DNA from 2 places in the Ruegeria sp. BHSC276 genome. Region 2 is predicted to be linked to the other one. Evidence: riboswitches for the same ligand, from Rfam matches in the RefSeq annotation. Region 2 holds a riboswitch; the other holds the start of a gene.
The links. A riboswitch is a leader RNA that binds a small molecule or an ion and turns the genes downstream of it on or off. The one in region 2 is predicted to bind cobalamin.

Region 1: another riboswitch for cobalamin. It lies ahead of AC2FMD_RS12705 (hypothetical protein); the one in region 2 lies ahead of AC2FMD_RS04765 (DUF1636 family protein).

Annotation. Positions count from the first base shown of each region.
Region 1 is NZ_JBXWRP010000007.1:47,480-50,698, reverse strand. It holds gene AC2FMD_RS12715 (DNA polymerase III subunit gamma/tau) at 1-705, opposite strand, end outside; gene AC2FMD_RS12710 (protein-tyrosine phosphatase family protein) at 861-1,364, shown strand; gene AC2FMD_RS12705 (hypothetical protein) at 1,368-1,775, opposite strand; cobalamin riboswitch at 1,863-2,078, opposite strand; gene AC2FMD_RS12700 (TetR/AcrR family transcriptional regulator) at 2,107-2,679, opposite strand; gene AC2FMD_RS12695 (alpha/beta hydrolase family protein) at 2,763-3,219, shown strand, end outside.
Region 2 is NZ_JBXWRP010000003.1:227,763-230,981, forward strand. It holds gene cobN (cobaltochelatase subunit CobN) at 1-517, opposite strand, end outside; gene cobW (cobalamin biosynthesis protein CobW) at 524-1,579, opposite strand; gene AC2FMD_RS04765 (DUF1636 family protein) at 1,582-1,965, opposite strand; cobalamin riboswitch at 2,048-2,252, opposite strand; gene AC2FMD_RS04770 (LysR family transcriptional regulator) at 2,325-3,200, opposite strand.

The sequences.
Region 1 (3,219 bases), on a different contig from region 2:
CGCCTGATCCAGCAGCGAGGTCGCATCCCGGGCCGAGCCTTCGGCGGCGCGGGTGATCAAGGCCAGCGCGTCATCCGAGATTTCCGCGCCCTCGGCGGTGGCGATCTTGCGCAGCATGCCGATCATCACTTCGGGCTCGATCCGACGCAGGTCGAACCGTTGGCAGCGCGACAGCACGGTGACCGGAACCTTGCGGATCTCTGTCGTGGCAAAGATGAACTTCACATGCCCGGGTGGCTCTTCCAGCGTTTTCAGCAGCGCGTTGAAGGCGCTGGTCGACAGCATGTGGACTTCGTCGATGATATAGATCTTGTACCGCGCGCTGGCGGCGCGATAGCGCACGCTGTCGATGATCTCGCGGATGTCGTTCACGCCGGTGCGGCTGGCGGCGTCCATTTCCAGCACGTCCACATGGCGACCTTCCATGATGGCCACGCAATGCTCGCACTGGCCGCAGGGTTCGGTCGTTGGTCCGCCATTGCCGTCGGGGCCGATACAGTTCATGCCCTTGGCGATGATCCGGGCCGTGGTTGTCTTGCCGGTGCCACGGATGCCGGTCATGATGAAGGCCTGCGCGATCCGGTCCGCTTCGAACGCGTTTTTCAGCGTGCGCACCATGGCATCCTGACCGACCAGGTCGGCAAAGGTTTCCGGGCGGTATTTTCGGGCGAGAACCTGATAGGCGGGGCTGGACTGTGTGGTCATGTCTGCTCTGACGGATTCGTACTGACGATGCAGGGTAGAGTTCCCGGTGCCCCGCGTCCACAGCGCCGGTGCAGGTTTTTCGCTTTGGCGGTGGCGCTGGTTGGGCCATACTGGACCAATAGTTTCAGTGATGCGTTTCCCGAGGGGTGGTTTCGATGTCCAATCTGGTTGTTCATGCCCTGCAGGTCGGGGGCGGTTCGCTTGCCCTGACCTCGATACCCGGCGGAGGCGGCGACTACCGCGGCGACCTGGACCTGATCGGGGGCTGGGCGCCGGGTCTTGTGATCTCGATGACGACCCTGGCCGAGATGGTCGCCGTGGGGGCGGGAGATTTCGGATCGGACATCCAAGGGCGTGCTAGCCGCTGGGCGCATATGCCGGTCGCCGATTTTTCGGCGCCGGGGGATGACTTTGACGGCCAGTGGCCGCCAGTCAGCGCCGCCGCCCGCCATGCGCTGAGCGGCGGCGGGCGAGTTCTGGTGCATTGCCGGGGGGGCTGTGGACGATCCGGCATGGCCGTTCTGCGCCTGATGATCGAATGTGGCGAAGCCCCGGAACCGGCGCTCAAACGCCTGCGGGCCGTTCGCCCCTGCGCCGTGGAAACCGAGGCGCAGTTGCTCTGGGCCGCGGCGCCGGCTCGGGTTGCTACCCCGGACTGACCGTCAGATGACTGCCGGCAAGGCGTGTTCCGCCAGGGTGGCGGGTTCCAGCGCAACCGCCTGCAGCATCGCGCAGGGTGACGTGTCCAGCCCCTGCGCGGGGCAGGCATCGGCCTGATCATTGAACATCAGGTCGGCATAGGCGTCCAGGCTTTGCGTATCTGCCCCTGCGCGTGCGCCGCAATACACCCGGATCAGGTCGGCGCGAGCGTCAAAGCGGGCCATGCAGCCCGGCGTGCAATGGGTCAGTTCGCTGCTGCCTTCCACCCGGAAATGGGGCGAGGTTGCCGCGTCGGCCGCCGCGACCGCCTGCGCGACCGACCGGGCCAGATGCGCCAGCGCCGGGCAGGTCCTGCCCGTGCGTTGGCAGACGGTTGCGGAAAATTCGTGCGTGTTGGTCTTCCAGATCATGATGCGCCCTCCGCGCGCTGGGCGGGGCGGACCGGGGCGGACAGCCGATTTCACGGCCAGACCCTGCCCGGACACCCCGTCCGAGTTTCGGTTTCACGTTTGATGGCAGGTCTCCTGACTTGCGGGTCGTTGCTTTGCCGACCTTCCCAACCTTGCGGTCAGTGGTATCTCGGCATCGCTCTCCGCCTACAGTTGCGGGGGCAGTCCCGGCATTGGCCCGTTCCGATTGTCCCGGGGGGGGCCGCACCGTGTTCCCTTTTCATCCCGGCCGAAGGCGCGGGAACCATCACCCAATCGCTAGCGGTCAGGGTCGGGCCGAGTCAAGCCGCATTCAGTCGCGCGGCTGGAACCGGTCCCACGGGACATGCTCGGGCAACCGGCGCAGCACATTCGAATCCCGACGCGCGCGCGCCAGTTGCCAGCCGCCCTGCATCATGATGAACAGGGTGTCGGCCGCCATGTCAGGATGCGCGACGCCGAACCGTTCCGCGTGGCCGCGCACCTCGTCGATCCAGCTTTCGTACAGCCGGTCGGCATGGTCGCGGAAGGCCCGGTTGTCGGGGCTTTCGAACAGGGTGGCGGCGATCGGGCAGGTCTCCCATTGCGGCGAGGTGTCGAACAGTTTCGCGATCTTGTGGCAAAGGGTGGTGACCCCTGCGCGGAAATCCTGCGCGTCGTTGAACGCCGCCGCGATCATGTCGCGCATCCCGTCCGAAGCCCAGCTGGCCGCAGCCAGGGCAAGATCCTGCTTTCCCTTTGGAAAATGGTGGTACAGCGAGCCTTTGGGCGCCCGGGCCTCGGTCAGGATCTCGGTCAGGCCGACACCGTTGTAGCCCGAGCGCTGGAACAGCCGGGCGGCGGTCTGGGTCAGGCGATCGCGGGTGTTTTGCGGACGTCGGGTCATCTTGCACGCATCTTGACAGGGCTGGACCGATCGGTCCAGATGAAATGATTAGACCAATCGGTCCAGAGCGCTTGGAGGCATGGATGTTGGATTCGCAGCAGACCGTGAAAGTCGAGGATTTCGAGTTTTCGGCGGGCGAGGCAAACCTGTCGGCGCGGCTCTATGCACCGATGGCCAGGCCGGAAATCGCGGTCGTACTGAACGGGGCAACCGGCGTGCCGCGGGGCTACTACCAGCATTTCGCGCGGTGGCTGGCCGCTGAACGGGGCATGGCCTGCCTGACCTATGACTATCGCGATTTCGGGACATCTCTGAAACGGCGCCTGAAAGACTCGGATGCCACGATGGCCGATTGGGCGCTGAAGGACATGCCGGCGGCGCAGGCCGAGATGCGGCGGCGCTATCCCGATGCCAAGCTTTGGGTCATCGGTCATTCGGTTGGCGGGATGCTGGGGCCGCTTCAGCCCGGGATCGACCGGATCGACCGGATGATCTGCGTGTGTTCGGGGCTGGTGACCCTGGCCGATCATCCCTGGCCCT
Region 2 (3,219 bases):
CCATAACCGGCCCGGCATAGAGCCCCGCCGCCAGCGCCATCTGCGCCAGTGCGGCTTGGGCCGCGACCTCGCCACCGGTGTCGCACAGATGCGCCAGTCGCCGCAGGGTCGAGACCGGCAGGGTCGAATAATCGTCCAGCCGCGTATCCTCGCGCCCGTCGGCGGGCAGCACCGCCAGCGCGATGCCCTTGGCCTGCGCCAGCGCCAGCACCTGCTGCAACCCGTAGGACCAGTAGGGCACGCCGCCGATCAGCCGGATCAGGATGCCCTTGGCGCCCTCCAGCGTCTGCTCGACATAGGTATCGACCGATAGTGGATGTTTCAGCGCCGTCAGGTTCGCCAGCCGCAACGAGGGCATCCGCCCCTCGGGCCCGCCGCCGCGATGCCAGCCGGCCGCGAAAGCACCCAGATCGCTATCCGAAAAGGACAACACCACCAGATCCGCCGGGCTCTGGCCCAGATCGGTCGGGGTCTCGGTTTCTTCGAGCCCGTGGCTTTCGCGGAAGACGACGTGCATCGGTGCTTACTCGGCGGCCTCGGTGACACCGGTCAGGATGCCGCGGATCGCGGCTTCGTCGATGTCGTCATGCTCGGCGATGACCACAAGGCGCGAGCGGTGCTCTTCGTCCGGTTTCCACGGGCGGTCATACTGGTGCCGGACCCGCGCGCCGACCGCCTGAACCAGCAGGCGCATCGGCTTGCCCTGAACGGCGGCATAGCCCTTGACCCGCAGGATGTTCAGCTCGTTCGCCAGACGTTCGATATTGGCGACCAGCTGCGCCGGGTCGGTCTGTTCGGGCAGTTCGACCACGATGCTTTCGAAATCGTCATGTTCATGGTCGTCATGGCCATCGTGATGCGAGGGGCGGGCGTCCATGTCGTCCTCGGCCGCGGCGCCTAGCCCCAGCACCACGCGCACGTCTACCGCACCTTCGGCCACTTCGACCACGGGCAGGGGGCGGGGCGCCTCGGCGGCGATGATCTCGCGCGCTTTGGCCACGCCTTCGGGGCCGGCCAGGTCGGGCTTGGTCAGCAGGATGATGTCGGCGCACGAGATCTGGTCCTCGAACACCTCGGACAGGGGTGTTTCGTGGTCGATCGAGTCATCGGCCATGCGCTGGGCGTCCACCGCCGCGACATTCGGGGCAAAGCGGCCTGCGGCCACGGCCTCGGCATCGGCCAGGGCGATCACGCCGTCCACGGTGATCTTGGAACGGATATCGGGCCAGTCGAACGCTTTGAGCAGCGGTTTCGGCAGGGCCAGACCGCTGGTTTCGATCAGGATGTGATCAGGGCGCGGGTCCAGCGCCATCAGCGCCTCGATCGTGGGGATGAAGTCATCGGCCACGGTGCAGCAGATGCAGCCATTGGCCAGTTCCATGATGTTTTCCGCCGGGCATTCGGGGATGGCGCAGCTCTTCAGGATTTCGCCATCGACACCCACATCGCCGAATTCGTTGACCACCACGGCCAGGCGCTTGCCCTGCGGGTTCTGCATCAGGTGGCGGATCAGCGTGGTCTTGCCCGAGCCGAGAAAGCCGGTGATGACGGTGACGGGAAGTTTTTCGAGGGTGCTCATGCTCAGGCTCCAATCGGGGGAATGCGGGCGGCGCAGTTCTTGCGGAAATGTTCGGGGCGGTCGCGCCATTTCACAAGGCCATCCTCGGTGGCCAGGTATTTGGCAGCGCCTTCGACGATGATTTCGACATGGTCGGATTCGTTCAGGTTCTCATAGACGAAGGTCCAGCGAGACGGCCCGCCGCGCAAAACGATCGAGCAGCCCTGATCGCAGTTTGACAGGCATTCGACCGGCTTCAGGGTGATGCCTTCGGGCAGGTCGGCTGCGGCCAGCGCCTTGTGCAGCAGCGTGCCGGGGCGCTGGGCGTCATCCTCGATGGGCAGCCCGCGTCGGCAGGTGGTGCAGACCAGCAGCTCGACTGGTGCGGTCTCGGTCACGTCTCTCATCCCCCCTCAATTGGTTGTCGGGGGACGGGGTATGCGCGGGCCACGTTGCCGACATGGGCCCGACACCGGAACACCCCGTCCGGTTTGTCTTCGGGCGTTGGCAGGTCTCCCGGCTTGCGGATGTCAGAGCGGTGCTCTGTCGGATGTCCCGCCTTCCCGGCCTGCGGCCAGTGGCATTTGGGCACCCTCTCCGGTCACGGTCGCGGGGGCGGCTGCGTTTGACGGAAAACCGCTGACGCATTCCCTTTTCATCTGCTTGCACAGACACCAACGCAAGCGACATGCGGCACGGGCAGGGGGGTTGTCAAGCGCGCGGGGCCAAGTGCCTTGCCTCGGATCGAAAAAGCGACTTGCCAGGATCAATCCGCGGCATCGCTGGCCAGACAGTCGCGCAGCCAGGCCAGGAACAACTGGGCAGGGATGGACGGAGGCGCCGCGCTGACGCTGCGGATCAGGTAATGCGACTGGGCAAAGGGAATCGCCGGCCCCGCAATCCGGATCGGCGCACCCTGGGCGATGGCGTTGCGCGCGAACCGCTCCAGAACGGTGGCGTAGCCCGCGCCGGCCATCACCAGTTGCAGCGCCGTGACGGTCGTATCCGCCGAATGGCGCGCGGGGCGGTCGGGCAGGTCGATGCCCGTGGCCTCGAAGTACCGCGCCCAGTTGTCCTCGTACCCCAGAATGTGGATCAACGGGCCGTTTTGCAGGTCTGGCGACGAGTCCTGCGCCCGGCAGACGGGCACCAGCCGTTCCGAGCACAGTCGGTCCGCCGCAACACCGGGCCAGTCGCCATAGCCCAGCCGGATTTCCACGTCTACATCCGCGGGCGCGGCCGAGTCGTTCCAGATATGTGACACCAGCCGCACCGGGATCTCGGGGTGCTGAGCGCTGAACTCGGGCAGCTCGGCCGCGATCCAGTAGGTCATCGTCGATATCGCCGCCCGGATGGTCAGCGCCTGCCGCGAGGCGGGGCCGAACAAGCTGTTGGTGGACAGCGCGATATCCGACAGCGCCCGGCGCACGGTCAGCGCATAGGACTGGCCCAGCTCGGTCAGCGACAGGTGTCGCGCGTTGCGGGCAAAAAGCGGCTGCCCGAGGTCCGCCTCGAGTGAGCGGATATGCAGCGATACCGCCGTCTGGGTCAGGCCCAATTCTTGCGCGGCGGTGGTGAAATTCAGGTGGCGGGCGGCGGCCTCGAAGCTACGCAGCCACGCCGGATTGGGCAGGCGGTCCATTTAGCACCAAAATAATTTT